2 regions of the Pantoea sp. X-Soil-ISGK-285 genome follow, and region 1 is predicted to be linked to the other one. Evidence: predicted binding sites of a transcription regulator. Region 1 holds the regulator's gene; the other holds the start of a gene.

Region 1 (8,024 bases):
AGCAGATCGCCGCGCTGAGTGAAAGCGGGAAAACCGTGCGCAACAACATGAGCAGCGCCGAGCTGGATCAGGAGATCCTGCAGGTCAGCAGCCAGCTGCTGGAAGAGGGGCGTCAGGCACGGCAGGAGCAGGATCGGGCGCGGGAAATCAGTGATTCGCTGTCGCAACTGCCGCAGCAGCAGACGGAAGCACGCCGGGCGATGACGGAGAGTGAACGCCGTTTGCAGAGCGTCAGCAGCAGTTCGCCACAGGGGCAGCTGCAACTGGCGGCTCGCCAGGCGGAAAGCGCCGCGAATAAAGCGCTGGTCGATGAACTTGAGCTGGCACAGCTCTCTGCCAACAACCGTCAGGAACTGGCGCGGATGCGGGCTGAAGCCCACCAGCGCAAAGCGACTCAGCTCGATAACTATCTTCAGGCGCTGCGCAACCAGCTCAACGATCAGCGGCAACGTGAAGCCGAAGTCGCGCTGGCCCGCACCGAGCAACTGGCAGAAAACAGTGGCGATCTTCCGCCAGAGATCAGCGATCAGTTTCGGGTTAACCGCGAACTCTCGGTTGCCCTGAATCAGCAGGCGCAGCGCATGGATCTGGTAGCGTCGCAGCAGCGACTGGCCACCAACCAGATTATTCAGGTCCGTCAGGCGCTCTCTACCCTGCGTGAACAGTCGCAGTGGCTGGGTGCCTCTAATCTGCTGGGCGAAGCGCTACGGGCGCAGGTCGCACGTCTGCCGGAGATGCCCAAGTCGCAGCAGATTGATAATGAGATGGCACAGCTTCGCGTGCAGCGTCTCAATTATGAAGATCTGCTGGAGCGCCAGGAGGCGCTGCGCAAGGGACGGCAGGCCGATGGTCAGCCCTTCACCGCAGACCAGAAGCGTATTCTTGATGCGCAGCTACGCACTCAGAGGGAACTGCTCAATTCGCTGATCTCCGGCTGTGACACGCTGATTCTGGAGATCACCAAGCTCAAGGTTGGCAACACGCAGTTGCAGGATGCGCTGACGGAAGTCAAAGAGGCGACGCACCGCTATCTGTTCTGGACCGCCGACGTTAACCCGATTGGTTTGAGTTATCCGCTGGATCTGGCCAAAGATCTTTCCCGTCTGCTGTCGCTGGATACGCTGGGTCAGCTCGGCAAAGCGATGGCGATGATGTTTACCAGCCGCAACTCGGTGCTGCCGATTATTGGTGCGTTGCTGCTGGTCGGCTTCAGCATCAGTTCGCGCCGCCACTTCAATGCTTTCCTTGACCGTTCCGCCAGCAAAGTCGGCAAGGTCACGCAGGATCGTTTCCGCCTGACTATCCGTACCCTGTTCTGGTCGATCCTGGTGGCGCTGCCGCTGCCGGTGTTATGGGGTGCGTTGGGTTATGGCCTGCAGAACGCCTGGCCCTACCCTATCGCCGTAGCGATTGGTGATGGCATTACCGCCACGCTGCCGCTGCTGTGGGCGTTTATGATCAGCGCTGCCTTTGCCCGTCCTAACGGCCTGTTCATTGTGCATTTCCGCTGGCCGCAAAATCGGGTGGCGCGCGCCATGCGCTACTACTCGCTGAGCATCGGATTAATTGTGCCGCTGATTATGTTGCTGATCGCCTTTGGTAATCTGGAAGATCGGCAATTCTCCTCATCGCTGGGCCGTCTCTGTTTCATCCTGATCTGCGGGGCAATCAGCATTGTCACCGTCAGCCTGAAGCGTTCCGGGATTCCGCTCTATCTCGATAAAGAGGGAAATGGCGAGAACATGGTGAACCGGATGTTGTGGAACCTGATGATCGCTATGCCGCTGATGGCTGCCCTCGCCTCCGCTGTGGGTTATCTGGCTACCGCGCAGGCGCTACTGGCGCGACTGGAGACCTCTGTCGCCATCTGGTTCCTGCTGCTGGTTATCTATCACATTATCCGGCGCTGGATGCTGATTCAGCGTCGCCGTCTTGGCTTTGATCGCGCCCGTCAGCGCCGTGCCGATATGCTGGCTAACCGTGCGCGCAGTGAAGAAGAGAAGGAGCAAGGCTCTCTGAACACTGATGCGATTGAAATTGAAGAGCCGGTAATTGACCTGGATGCGATCAGTGCGCAGTCGCTGCGGCTGGTACGCTCTATCCTGATGCTTATCGCCCTGGTCTCCGTGATTGTGCTGTGGTCAGAAATCCATTCGGCCTTTGGCTTCCTGGAGAATATTCAGCTGTGGGACGTCAGTACCTCAGTACAGGGCGTAGAGTCGATTCAGCCTATCACCCTGGGGTCAGTGCTGATCGCCATTCTGGTGTTTATTATCACCACCCAGCTGGTGCGCAATATGCCCGCGCTGCTTGAGCTGGCGCTGTTGCAGCATCTTAATCTGACGCCAGGTACGGGTTACGCCATCACCACACTGACCAAATATCTGCTGCTGTTGATTGGCGGGCTGATTGGTTTCTCAATGATTGGTATTGAGTGGTCGAAGCTGCAGTGGCTGGTTGCCGCGCTGGGTGTGGGACTGGGGTTTGGTTTGCAGGAGATTTTTGCCAACTTTATCTCAGGTCTGATTATCCTGTTCGAAAAGCCGATTCGTATCGGCGATACCGTGACAATCCGCGACCTGACCGGCAGTATCACGCGAATTAATACCCGCGCGACCACCATTACCGACTGGGACCGCAAAGAGATCATCGTGCCGAACAAGGCCTTTATCACCGAGCAGTTTATTAACTGGTCGCTGTCCGATTCCGTGACGCGCGTGGTGCTCACCATTCCGGCTCCGGCGAAAGTCAGCAGTGAACAGGTGACCACCATTCTGATCCAGGCGGCTGAGCGCTGCAGCTATGTCCTGGACACGCCGCAACCGGAAGCCTTCCTGGTCGATCTGCAGCAGGGCATTCAGTTATTTGAACTTCGTGTGCATGCTGCTGAGATGGGACACCGTATGCCGCTTCGTCACGAACTGCATCAGTTGATTCTCAGCGGATTTGATCAGCACGGTATTGAGATGCCGTTCCCGCCGTTCCAGATGCGTATGGAAACCCTGGGTAAGAAGCTGCCTGCCAGCAACGGTACACCCGCTGCCCGCGCCTATAAGTCTGGCGGACTGTAATGCAAAACGCCCGGCTGAGCCGGGCGTTTTCATTCTGCTGACACACTCTGATCAGTTTTAATCTTACAGCGGTGCATAAACCTGAAGCGCAGGGAACACGGTCAGAGGAGGAAAGCGTCCCGAGCCAGGGATGGCGCGGGCCGAGCACGTCATGGATGACAGCTTTTGCGTCTTTCCGATCTGACCGTGTTTCCTTCGCGGGCTCAATCTTATAGCAAGACGGGCCTGGATTTGCCAACAAGTAAAACGCCCGGCAAAGCCGGGCGTTTTGCAAGTCTGAGCCGTCAGTTACTGCTTAACGAACTCTTCGCCCTGGGCGATATCTTTCTTCAGCGTATCCAGCATGCCTGACAGCGCCTGCTGTTCGTAAGCGCTGAGGGTACCAATCGGCCTGCGTTCAGCCACACCGTTTTTACCTAGCAGCAGCGGCTGGGAGAAGAAGCGCGCATGTTCACCCTCACCTTCTACGTAAGCACACTCCACCACATTAGCTTCACCCTTCAGCGCGCGTACCAGTGACAAACCGAAACGTGCGGCTGCCTGGCCCATCGACAGCGTGGCAGATCCGCCACCCGCTTTGGCTTCCACCACTTCGGTGCCGGCGTTCTGGATGCGTTTGGTCAGATCAGCCACTTCCTGATCGCTGAAGCTGACGCCTTTAACCTGCGACAGCAGCGGCAGAATGGTTACGCCAGAGTGGCCACCAATGACCGGGACTTCCACCTGGTCAGGCTGCTTGCCTTTCAATGCAGCCACAAAAGTATTAGCGCGAATGATATCCAGCGTGGTCACGCCGAACAGCCGATTTTTGTCGTAAACACCGTGCTTTTTCAGCACTTCTGCCGCAATGGCAACGGTGGTATTGACCGGATTGGTGATGACACCAATCAACGCTTTAGGTGCCGTTGTGGCAACCTGTTCGATCAGATTACGGACGATACCTGCGTTAACGTTAAACAGGTCGGCGCGATCCATACCGGGCTTACGTGCGACACCAGCGGAAATCAGTACCACATCGGCACCCTGTAAGGCAGGCGTGGCGTCTTCTCCACTGAATCCCTGAATAGCCACTGCGGTAGGAATATGGCTGAGATCAACGGCAACACCCGGCGTAACCGGCGCGATGTCATACAGCGAGAGTTCTGAACCTGCGGGAAGCTGGGTTTTGAGCAGAAGTGCGAGCGCCTGGCCTATGCCGCCAGCGGCACCGAGAACGGCAACTTTCATTCTTAACTCCTTATTAAGGTGGGGCAGAGATGGGCCGAAATTCTATCTGTGTCAGACCTTAATCAACTGCTCAGGCGATGATAAATATCCGTTGTTAATTCTACGTGTTTTCACACTTAATCTCCGGATTCAAAAGTTACTTATCATTGCACCTGAATGACCGACAACTTTGCCGTCGTCAGACAGAGAACGGCTACGTGCGTTTTCTGTTACTACACCACCAATAATATAACAACTTTGCAACCTTCGCCTTCCGGGGCTGTGACGCGTGTTTTGGTCTGAGCGGATTTATTTGCTATTATCGCCGCCCGCTAGCCGCCCGGACGCTGCTCATCAATCGAACGATTGCATAAAAATGCATATAAATGCATAATCACCACTCTGCCGCGGGCGGATGCGCGGTTATTCTCTCTATTTATTGGTAACCTATGCGAAACCCATCGAAACAAGACGATCTGGTTAAGGCTTTCAAAGCCTTATTAAAAGAAGAAAAATTCAGTTCCCAGGGCGAAATTGTTCAGGCGCTTCAGGACGAGGGCTTTGAAAATATCAATCAGTCCAAAGTCTCGCGAATGCTGACCAAGTTTGGCGCAGTGCGCACCCGGAATGCCAGGATGGAGATGGTCTATTGCCTGCCCGCTGAGCTGGGTGTGCCGACCACCACCAGCCCGTTAAAAAACCTGGTACTGGATATCGACTACAACGATGCCCTGGTGGTGATTCATACCAGTCCCGGCGCAGCACAGCTGATTGCACGTATGCTGGATTCACTGGGTAAGTCGCACGGGATTCTGGGTACCATCGCGGGCGATGACACAATCTTTATTACCCGCGCGCGTGACTTCACCGTTAAGCAGCTGCACGGTGCCATCCTCACCCTGTTTGAACAGGAACTCTGATCGCGGACTGACGACCGGCCATCATGCGCCAGATCGTCAGTTCGTTCTCTCTGCTCAACCCTTTCCACGACAGTTACCCGCTCTGGATAAGTAATAAGCCTGCTTTTACACGCCCGGCTGTTGGTCAGATCGATAACTCTGCTTCACTTTATGCGCTATTTTACACTGCTTTACATCACTGAACCGGCACCATTGCCCGGATCCAGATCAAACTCCAGCCCGATACACCCCCGACTTTCGCACTAAAAGTTAAAGTGATCTATCTCACTGTTTTTGCGATTAAAAGTGGCTTAAAGGTTACTTTTTATCCTTTTTTTATAACGTTAAGTTATTAAAAGTAGCCATAAGGATAAAGAATCACAAAAAAACATTATTAGCGGGGTATTAATTTCTGACGTTATTAGTTCTATACTTCTTTTCGTGATGCAAATCACACTAAATAAAAAGATAAAAATAGACGACGAGGAAAAATCTATGAACGTAAAAACTACTATTGCTACCCTGAGCATTCTCTCCGCCCTCTCATTTGGTGCTGTTGCAGCAGAATCTATTGATGCGTCACAGGCACAGAATCTGCAGGCTGTCGGCACCATCAGTGTCAGCGGCGTGGCGGGTTCGCCGATGGATATCAAACAGAAACTCAGCGACAAAGCCGATCAGCAGGGCGCAAAAGCCTATCGCGTGATTGAGGCATACAACAACGGCAACTATCACGCTACCGCCGCACTGTATAACTAAGGCGTAACCGATAATGCCATCTGCTCTCTGTCTGACGCGCCCTTTTGCGCTCCGGAGAGCTGAAGCAGAAATTTCAGGAGAGTTGACCATGAAAATGAAATTAGCTATCGCTGCACTGAGTCTGGCATCCCTGTTCTCAGTGGGTGCCAACGCCGCCAGCCTGGTGTCCAATGAACAGGCACAGGGTCTGCAGCCAATGAATCAGACCATCAGCATTGGTGGACGAAATGGCGACCAGACGCATATCCGTCAGGTGCTGTCAGAGAAAGCGGATGCCCAGGGCGCAAGCCACTATCGCATCATCGAAAACAACCAGGATAACACCTGGCATGTCACCGCTGAGCTTTATAAATAATTAACTGTGATGACGCCTGAAGGGCGTCAGAAGATATCGACGACCCGCCTTTACGAGAAACCGCAGGTTGTTGAATGTATTGAGGAGATAATCATGAATATTAAAACAACCATCGCTACAGTCAGTCTGCTTTCCGTTATGGCGTTCGGCGCATCAGCCGCACAGCTGGTCACCGGCGATCAGACGCAGAACCTGCAGCCTGCGGGCACCGTGACCATCAGTGGAACCGCGGGATCGCCAATGGATTACCGCGCTGAGCTTTCTCAGAAAGCGGATGAACAGGGTGCCAGCGCCTATAAAGTTATTGAGGCGCGCACCGGCGATAACTATCACATCACCGCACAGCTTTATAAGTAATTCCTCGTCAGATGTATGACGAACCCTTTGGCCCCGCTCGCCGGGGCCTTTTTTCATCTGACGTTTTATCTGACATTAAAGTGAAGCTGACCTTCCAGCTCCTCTTCCGCTTCATCAAATAACAGAATCAGCGCGCCATAACGCCGTCGCTGTCCCCTGCCCAGATTAACAAACTCAATCTCCAGCGGCAGCGGTAACAGATCGCCCGTCACCACATCCCATAATCCATCCAGATCGCAGATGCGGCGCTCCTCCAGCGCAAATCGCTCGCTGAACTGGCGGAAGAAATGGGCCTGATCGACAATTTCATTAAAATCAAAACGCTCGATTTTCATGCTGACGGCTCCCATGCTCCGTCTGCGGGCGACCTGCGTCGCCCGTTACTGTCCGCTAGCTCAAACCGCCCAGGTGCAGCGCTTTGACCTCCAGATACTCTTCCATGCCGAGTACCGAACCTTCGCGGCCCAGCCCCGACTCTTTCACACCACCAAACGGCGCCAGCTCGGTTGATACGGCACATTCATTAATGCCGATCATGCCGCTTTCCAGCGCGGCTGAAACACGGAACACCCGCTGCAGATTCTGGGTGTAAAAGTATGCGGCAAGGCCGAACGGTGTATCGTTAGCACGACGGATGACGTCATCTTCATCATCAAAGCGGAAACAGGCAGCCACCGGACCAAAGGTCTCCTCCTGCGCGAGCTGCATCCCTTCGTGCGCCTCAGTAATCACAGTGGGCTGCCAGAAGTTGCCACCCAGCGCATGTCGCTCGCCACCCGCCAGTAATTTGCCACCTTTTGCTACCGCATCATTGACGTGCTGCTCAACCTTTTCCACCGCCGATGCCTCAATCAATGGCCCGACAATCACGCCCTCTTCCATGCCGTTGCCCACCTTCAGCTTGTTCACTTCGGCAGCCAGCTGCTGAGTAAAACGATCATAGATAGCATTGTGAATGTAGAAGCGGTTTACGCTGACGCACACCTGGCCCGCATTACGGAATTTGTTGGCAATGGCGCCCTGCACGGCGGCATCAATATCGGCATCGTCAAACACGATATAGGGGGCATTACCCCCCAGCTCCATCGACACTTTTTTCATGGTTTCGGCAGCATTACGCATCAGCAGCTTGCCCACCTGGGTGGAGCCGGTGAACGAGATTTTACGCACCGCTTTGCTGGCCATGATGGCATCGCTGATAGCATGGGTATCACCGGCTACCGCATTCAGTACACCATCAGGCACACCTGCCTCCTTCGCCAGCGCCAGCAGGGCAAAGGCGGAGAGTGGCGTGTTATTGGCAGGTTTAATAATGCCGGTGCAGCCGGCAGCCAGAGCTGGCCCCAGTTTGCGGGTCAGCATCGCCATCGGGAAATT
Region 2 (8,024 bases), 330 kb from region 1:
GGTGCCACCACTTTCAGCTGCGGTGCCAGCGCGGTGTAGGTGGTTTCGAAACGCACCTGGTCATTCCCTTTACCGGTTGCGCCGTGACACAGCGCATCCGCACCCACTTTCAGCGCCAGCTCAACCTGTGCTTTAGCGATGATAGGACGTGCCATTGAAGTGCCCAGCAGATAAGTGCCTTCATAGAGGGCGCCAGTCTGCAGCACCGGATAGACATAGTCGCTGATGAACTCTTCACGCAGGTCAACCACGTGGCATTCAGATGCGCCGGACTGCAGGGCTTTCTTCTCTACACCTTCCAGATCGCCGCGCTCCTGACCGATATCTGCGACAAAAGCGACGACTTCACAGCCGCCGTAGTTCTCTTTCAGCCATGGAATGATGGCCGAAGTATCAAGACCACCGGAGTAAGCCAGAACGATTTTTTTGATGTTTTGCGTTTGCATTTCGTAATCCTTGAATCAGAGTCGTTAAGCGAGAATCCGGGTGCCAATCGACACGCCGTTAAACAGGTCAGGCAGCCGCTCAGCGTGACGCCAGCTGGCAATATCCACCGGGCGGCCCAGGGTACGCGCTGCATCAAGCGCAGCGTGCACTTTCACAATCATGCCGTCGGTAATAATGCCCTGGGTAATCAGCTGCTCAGCTTTGTCGGCGGTCATCTCTTCGATGCGCTGACCTTTGCCGTCGAGAATACCACTGACGTCTGACAACAGGACCAGATCAGCGCCCAGCGTCGAGGCCAGTGCGGTCGCCGCCTGGTCAGCGTTGACGTTCATCAGGTCGCCGCTGTCAGTTATACCAATTGAGCTCACCACCGGCATATAACCGGCCGCCAGCAGGGTGTTCAGTAATGCCGGATCGCCCGGCATTGCGTGGCCAACGTGGCCGAGTTCTTCATCAAACGGTGTGACATTAACGATGCCCGCATCGCCCAGGCAGAGGCCTACCGCGTTAATGCCCGATTTTTTTGCCCAGGCCAGCAGCGTTTTATTCGCGGTTCCCGCCAGCGCACCGGTAATAATGTCGATCTGATCGGCTGGCGTGACACGCAGGCCATTTTTCTTTTTCACCGGCAGCGCCAGCTTTTTCATCAGTTCATCCACCAGGCAACCGCCGCCGTGGACAATAATCAGCGGACGCTGATGGGCGCTGCGGTAGGTCAGCAGCGCTTCAAACAGGCGGGCCAGCGCTTCTTCGCTGTCTAACAACACACCGCCCAGCTTGATAATCAATGGATTGGTCATGGTATATTTGTCCGTTAAATCAGTGACTGCGTTTCAGGGAAGCCGAACCGGATGTTCAGGCACTGTACCGCCTGCGATGCCGCGCCTTTCAGCAGATTATCTTCGGCTGCCACGACAATCAGATGCTCGCCCTGCACTTCAAAACCGATATCGCAGTAAGGCAGACCCACAACGGCTTTCAGCGCCGGTACGCCCTGCTCGTAGAGCCGCACCAGTGGCTTGTTGTCATAGGCGCGATGGAAAACTGCGGCGATATCTTCACGGCTGACACCTGCTTTCAGACGGCAGGTAATTGTCGCCAGGATACCGCGCGGGAAGTTACCCAGATGCGGAGTGAAGATCACCGGCGTACCAAGGTGCGCGACGATTTCCGGGTGATGACGATGATTGAACAGGCCGTAAGGCTGCAGGCTCACTTCGCAGAAGCTGGTGCCGACATTGGCTTTACGTCCGGCACCGCTCACGCCGCTGGTGGCGTTGATTACCGGCCACTGCGCCTCGTTTAACAGTCCGGCATCCACAAGGGGCTTCAGCGCCAGCTGCGCAGCGGTCGGATAGCAACCTGGCACAGCCACCAGCTGCGCCTGCTGGATTTTCTCATGCTGATATTCGGCAAGGCCGTAAACGGCTTTGTCCAGCCAGTCGCTATGCTGATGGGTGAAGCCATAAAAGCGGGTATAAAAATCAGCGTCATTCACGCGGAACGCACCCGACAGGTCGAACACCACACAACCAGCCTTGAGAAATTCCGGCGCCAGGTCGTGGCTGACTTCGTGGGCCGTCGCCAGGAACACCACATCCACCTTGTCTGCCCACTCGGCCGCGCTGCTCAGCGGCTGCAGCGGCAAATCCACCACACCTTTCAGCTGCGGATGGAGATCGGAGAGGCGCTTGCCGGCATCAGGGCTTTGCGCCGAAACCGCCAAAGCGGTTATGTTGATATGTGGATGGCGATTCAGGAAGGTGGCAAGCTCTGTACCAGCATAACCACTGGCACCAACGATCAGCGTATTCAACATCAGGCTGTAACCCTTTTTACAGTCGCACGTTCCGGGTCGCGGCCTTGCCCCGTTACCCGCCCTGTCATCTGCAGTGATTTAAGGTTCCCTTGCAGAGGACGTTAATGTATTTTTATTCACTATTACTGCATGAATATGGATACATCCTAACCCAAGGACCGCCAACAGTGAAGACAAAATTACCGCCTTTTATTGAACTGTACCGCCAGTTAATCGCCACACCGTCTATCAGCGCAACCGATGCCGCACTGGATCAGAGTAATGAAACTTTAATCAATTTGCTGGCCGGCTGGTTCCGCGACCTCGGCTTCAGCGTTGAAGTGCAGCCAGTGCCCGGCACCCGCAATAAATTTAATATGCTGGCGCGTACCGGAAGCGGTGCGGGCGGCCTGCTGCTAGCAGGTCATACCGATACCGTTCCTTTTGACGATGGCCGCTGGACACGCGATCCCTTTACCCTGACCGAGCACGACAACAAGCTCTATGGCCTGGGCACGGCAGACATGAAAGGCTTCTTCGCCTTTATTCTCGATACGCTGCGCGATGTGGATGTCAGCACGCTGAGCAAGCCGCTCTATATCCTCGCTACGGCCGATGAAGAGACCACCATGGCTGGCGCCAAATATTTTTCTGAATCGACGCAGCTGCGTCCCGACTGCGCCATCATCGGTGAACCAACCTCACTTAAACCGGTGCGTGCGCACAAAGGTCACCTGTCGAATGTGATCCGTATCGAGGGAAAATCGGGCCACTCCAGCGATCCCGCACGTGGCGTTAACGCCATTGAACTGATGCATGAGTCGATCACCCATCTGATGCAACTGCGCAATACGCTGCAGGAGCGTTATCACCATGACGGCTTTGCCATCCCCTATCCCACCATGAACTTCGGCCATATTCATGGCGGTGACGCCGCTAACCGTATCTGCGCCTGCTGTGAACTGCATATGGATATCCGTCCGCTGCCGGGCCTGTCGCTGAACGATCTCGATGGGCTACTGAACGAGGCGCTGGCACCGGTCAGTGCGCGCTGGCCGGGCCGTGTCACGGTTGCCGAGTTGCATCCGCCGATTCCTGGCTACGAATGTCCGGCAGATCATGAACTGGTCAGTGTGGTCGAGAAATTGCTGGGTATACCCACTGAGGTGGTGAACTACTGCACCGAAGCGCCTTTTATTCAGCAGCTCTGCCCAACGCTGGTACTGGGCCCGGGGTCGATTGAGCAGGCACATCAGCCAGACGAATTTATTGATACTGCATTTATTAAGCCGACAAGGGCGCTTATCACTCAGGTTGTGCAGCATTTTTGCCACTGATTAACAGCAAATGGGGCATTTCACTGCATTAACAGTAAAATGCCCCTTCATTCTGCGGGATTTAGCAATAAGAATAACTTATCCCGCTTCGTTCCCGATAAATTCTACGAATTTCCGTTATTTAGCCACATCTTCAGCGCACTTTAACGCATTTGACGAACGCAACATTACGTGGCTAGATAAAAGACGATGTTATGCCCACCGGGTGATTATCCAGAGCGTTTCAGAATGTGGACAGGCGGCAACGGAGCCGGTTCCCTGTAGATTAGGGGGAACATGGCGTTGCTGATTTTTCTGCTGCCTGAAAGGTCGGGTGTAGAAGTTTTTCAAGACGATAAGGGTGTCAGGGTCCAATGAACGAACAATATTCCGCAATGCGAAGTAATGTCAGTATGCTCGGCAAACTGCTCGGGGATACGATTAAGGATGCACTGGGAGAGAACATCCTCGACCAGGTGGAAACCATCCGTAAGCTCTCCAAGTCATCCCGTGCAGGAAATGACACTCATCGTAAAGAACTGCTCAATACGCTGCAGAACCTCTCCAACGAGGAGCTTCTGCCGGTTGCACGCGCTTTTAGCCAGTTTCTGAACCTCACTAACGTGGCTGAGCAGTATCAGACCATCTCGCAAAGTGGCGAGGGTGAGAACCATCCCGAACTGCTGAAAAAGACCTTTGATACCCTGAAGCAGCAGAAAGATATCAGCGAAAGCGACATCCTTGCGGCCATTGAGTCGCTGTCGCTGGAACTGGTGCTGACGGCTCACCCGACTGAAATCACCCGCCGTACGCTGATTCACAAGCTGGTCGAAGTTAACAGCTGCCTGAAACAGCTCGATCACAGCGACGTCTCCGACTACGAACGTAACCAGATTATGCGCCGTCTGCGTCAGCTGGTGGCACAGGCGTGGCACACCGATGAGATCCGCAAATATCGTCCGACCCCTATCGACGAAGCCAAATGGGGCTTTGCCGTGGTGGAAAACAGCCTGTGGGAAGGCGTACCCGCTTTCCTGCGTGAGCTGAACGAGCAGGTAGAAGAGGCGTTCGGCATTAAGCTGCCGGTCGATTTCGTGCCGGTTCAGTTCACCTCATGGATGGGTGGCGACCGCGACGGTAACCCTAACGTTACGGCGGCGATTACCCGCCACGTTATGCAGCTGAGTCGCTGGAAAGCCACTGACCTGTTCCTGCGCGATATCGGCGTACTGATCTCTGAGTTGTCGATGTCAGAGTGCACTGAAGAGATCCGGGAACTCAGCGGCGATCCGGAAGCACTTGAACCTTATCGTATGATCCTGAAACGCCTGCGCAGCCAGTTAATGACTACCCAGTCATTCCTGGAACGCCGCCTGAAAGGTGAACGTCTGCCGCGCCCGGCCGATCTGCTGGTCTCCAACGATCAGCTGTGGGATCCGCTTTTTACCATCTATCAGTCACTGCAAAAGTGCGGCATGGGCATTATCGCCAACGGTCAGTTGCTTGATACGCTGCGCCGCGTGAAATGTTTCGGCGTGCCGCTGGTGCGTATCGATCTGCGTCAGGAGAGTACCCGTCACACCGAAGCGATTGCTGAAGTGACCCGCTATCTGGGCCTCGGCGATTATGAAAGCTGGTCCGAAGCGGACAAGCAGGCCTTCCTGATCCGTGAACTGAACTCCAAGCGTCCGCTGCTGCCTCGCAGCTGGGAACCCAGCGATGAAACGCGTGAAGTGCTGGAGACCTGTCGCGTCGCGGCTGAAGCGCCACAGGGTTCTATCGCCGCCTATGTTATTTCCATGGCGAAAACCCCTTCTGACGTGCTGGCCGTGCATCTGCTGCTGAAAGAAGCAGGCATCGGCTATGCCATGCCGGTTGCACCGCTGTTTGAAACGCTTGATGACCTGAATAACGCCAATGACGTGATGAGCCAGCTGCTGAGCATCGACTGGTATCGCGGCTTAATTCAGGGCAAACAGATGGTGATGATTGGCTATTCTGACTCGGCGAAAGATGCCGGTGTGATGGCCGCCAGCTGGGCGCAATATCAGGCACAGGATGCCCTGATTAAAACCTGTGAGAAGGCCGGGATTTCACTGACGCTGTTCCACGGACGCGGCGGCAGCATTGGCCGTGGCGGCGCACCCGCCCATGCAGCGCTGCTGTCGCAACCACCAGGCAGCCTGCGCGGCGGTCTGCGCGTGACCGAACAGGGCGAGATGATCCGCTTTAAATATGGTTTACCCGCCGTCACCATCGCCAGCCTGTCGCTCTACACCGGCGCAATTCTGGAAGCGAACCTGATGCCGCCGCCGGAGCCAAAACGCGAATGGCGCGACATTATGGATCAGCTCTCCGCCGACTCCTGTGCGATGTATCGCGGTTATGTGCGTGAAAATGCTGACTTCGTGCCCTATTTCCGCTCAGCGACGCCGGAGCAGGAGCTGGGTAAATTACCGCTGGGCTCACGTCCCGCCAAGCGCCGACCTACCGGCGGCGTAGAGTCGCTGCGTGCGATTCCATGGATTTTCGCCTGGACGCAGAACCGTCTGATGCTGCCTGCGTGGCTGGGTGCCGGTGCGGCCCTGCAACAGGCGATGGCCGCCGGTCATCAGGATCAGCTGGAAGCGATGTGCCGCGACTGGCCATTCTTCTCTACCCGTCTGGGTATGCTGGAGATGGTATTCTCAAAAGCGGACCTGTGGCTGGCGGAATATTACGATCAGCGTCTGGTCGAGAAATCACTCTGGCCGCTGGGCAAACAGCTGCGCGATCAGCTTGATGCGGATATCAAAGCGGTACTGACCATTGCCAATGACTCACACCTGATGGCCGATCAGCCGTGGATTGCCGAGTCAATTGCACTGCGTAACGTCTATACCGATCCGCTCAACGTACTCCAGGCCGAACTGCTGCATCGTTCGCGCGCGCGGGAAGCGAATGGCGATGAACCGGATGCCCGCGTTGAGCAGGCGCTGATGGTGACCATTGCCGGTGTCGCGGCAGGCATGCGCAATACCGGTTAATGGTGGTGCAGTAAAAACAAAAAAAGTCGGGACTCTCCCGACTTTTTTATTGGCTGAAGCAGAGCGGTTAAGCCGCAGCAGCAGCAGGACGCACGCCCAGGGTGTGACAAATGGCGTAACTCATTTCGGCACGGTTCAGCGTGTAGAAATGGAAATCCTTCACCCCTTCGCGTGACAGGATTTTCACCATATCCATCGCGATATTGGCTCCCACCATTTTCCGCGTTTCCGGATCATCATCCAGACCGGCGAACATCGCGCTCATCCAGCCCGGCACACGCACATTGGTCAGCGTGGCAAAGCGTTGCAGCTGTTTAAAGTTAGAGACCGGCAGAATGCCCGGCACAATTTCCACGTCAATGCCGGTCGCGACACAGCGATCGCGGAAACGCAGATAACTTTCAACGTCGAAGAAAAACTGGGTAATAGCCCGGTTGGCACCTGCATCGATTTTTCGCTTCAGGTTAATCAGATCGGCCTGGGCGCTTTTCGCTTCGGGATGGACTTCCGGATAGGCCGCAACCGAAATATCAAAATCACCCACCTCTTTCAGCAGCGAAACCAGATCGCTGCCGTACATTTCTGGCTTACCGCTGCCTGGGGGCAGATCGCCGCGCAGCGCCACAATGTGACGGATGCCGTTGTTCCAGTAATCCTGAGCGATGGTACGCAGTTCATCGCGCGTGGCATCGACACAGGTCAGATGGGGAGCTGCTTCCAGACCGGTGCGATCTTTAATGCCTTTGATAATGCTATGGGTGCGATCACGCTCACCTGAGTTCGCACCGTAGGTCACAGAAACGAATTTCGGTTTCAGACTGCTCAGGCGATCGATAGAGGTCCACAGGGTCTCTTCCATGTCGCTGGTACGAGGCGGGAAGAACTCAAATGAAACATTAATTTGCCCGTTCAGCTCAGCCAGGCTCTGGTTTAGCGCTTCGCGCTGATTGGCATGAAAGAAACTCATCCTGCACCCTCATCGATTAACAATCGGCCTGTGAACATCTACACGTTTAGACGTCCAGATGTTCAAAATGACGTAATCTGACTGTGCCGTCAACTTAAAAATGGTCGACAGTCGTGATCAATTTTCAATCAACATGAAGGAGATTCAACAGGGGAGCGATAACGCATTGAAAACAGGCGCCGAAGCGCCTGAGGAGGAGGAGTTACAGCAGTTGTGCGAGGCGATTAATATCTGACTGGATAGCGCCTGCGGTGACATCCCGGCCTGCGCCCGGTCCGCGGATCACCAGCGGATTATCGCGGTACCAGCGGCTCTCAATCGCAAAGACGTTGTCGCACGGCAGCAGTGAGGCCAGCGGATGTTCCGGACGCACCGCTTCAACACCCACGCGCGCCTTGCCGTTAGCATCAAACCGGGCAACGTAACGCAGCACCAGGTCCATCTCCTGCGCCGCTTCGAGCCGCTGCAGC

Evidence for each region. Region 1 encodes ArgR, which controls arginine synthesis, uptake and breakdown. Its sites were predicted from a motif close to ANTGAATAAAAATACANT; they were not measured.
Region 2: argC (N-acetyl-gamma-glutamyl-phosphate reductase) is a predicted target of ArgR. The motif match lies at 2,370-2,387, and genes of this name have one in related genera.

Annotation. Positions count from the first base shown of each region.
Region 1 covers NZ_AP035938.1:3,620,398-3,628,421, forward strand. The annotation lists gene mscM (miniconductance mechanosensitive channel MscM) at 1-3,071, shown strand, start outside; gene mdh (malate dehydrogenase) at 3,360-4,298, opposite strand; gene argR (transcriptional regulator ArgR) at 4,727-5,197, shown strand; gene yhcN (peroxide/acid stress response protein YhcN) at 5,672-5,935, shown strand; gene AC6I8B_RS17060 (YdgH/BhsA/McbA-like domain containing protein) at 6,024-6,290, shown strand; gene yhcN (peroxide/acid stress response protein YhcN) at 6,384-6,647, shown strand; gene AC6I8B_RS17070 (barstar family protein) at 6,713-6,982, opposite strand; gene AC6I8B_RS17075 (NAD-dependent succinate-semialdehyde dehydrogenase) at 7,038-8,024, opposite strand, start outside.
Region 2 covers NZ_AP035938.1:3,946,822-3,954,845, forward strand. The annotation lists gene AC6I8B_RS18650 (argininosuccinate synthase) at 1-446, opposite strand, end outside; gene argB (acetylglutamate kinase) at 471-1,247, opposite strand; gene argC (N-acetyl-gamma-glutamyl-phosphate reductase) at 1,262-2,266, opposite strand; gene argE (acetylornithine deacetylase) at 2,434-3,582, shown strand; gene ppc (phosphoenolpyruvate carboxylase) at 3,936-6,587, shown strand; gene metF (methylenetetrahydrofolate reductase) at 6,655-7,554, opposite strand; gene AC6I8B_RS18680 (bifunctional aspartate kinase/homoserine dehydrogenase II) at 7,757-8,024, opposite strand, start outside.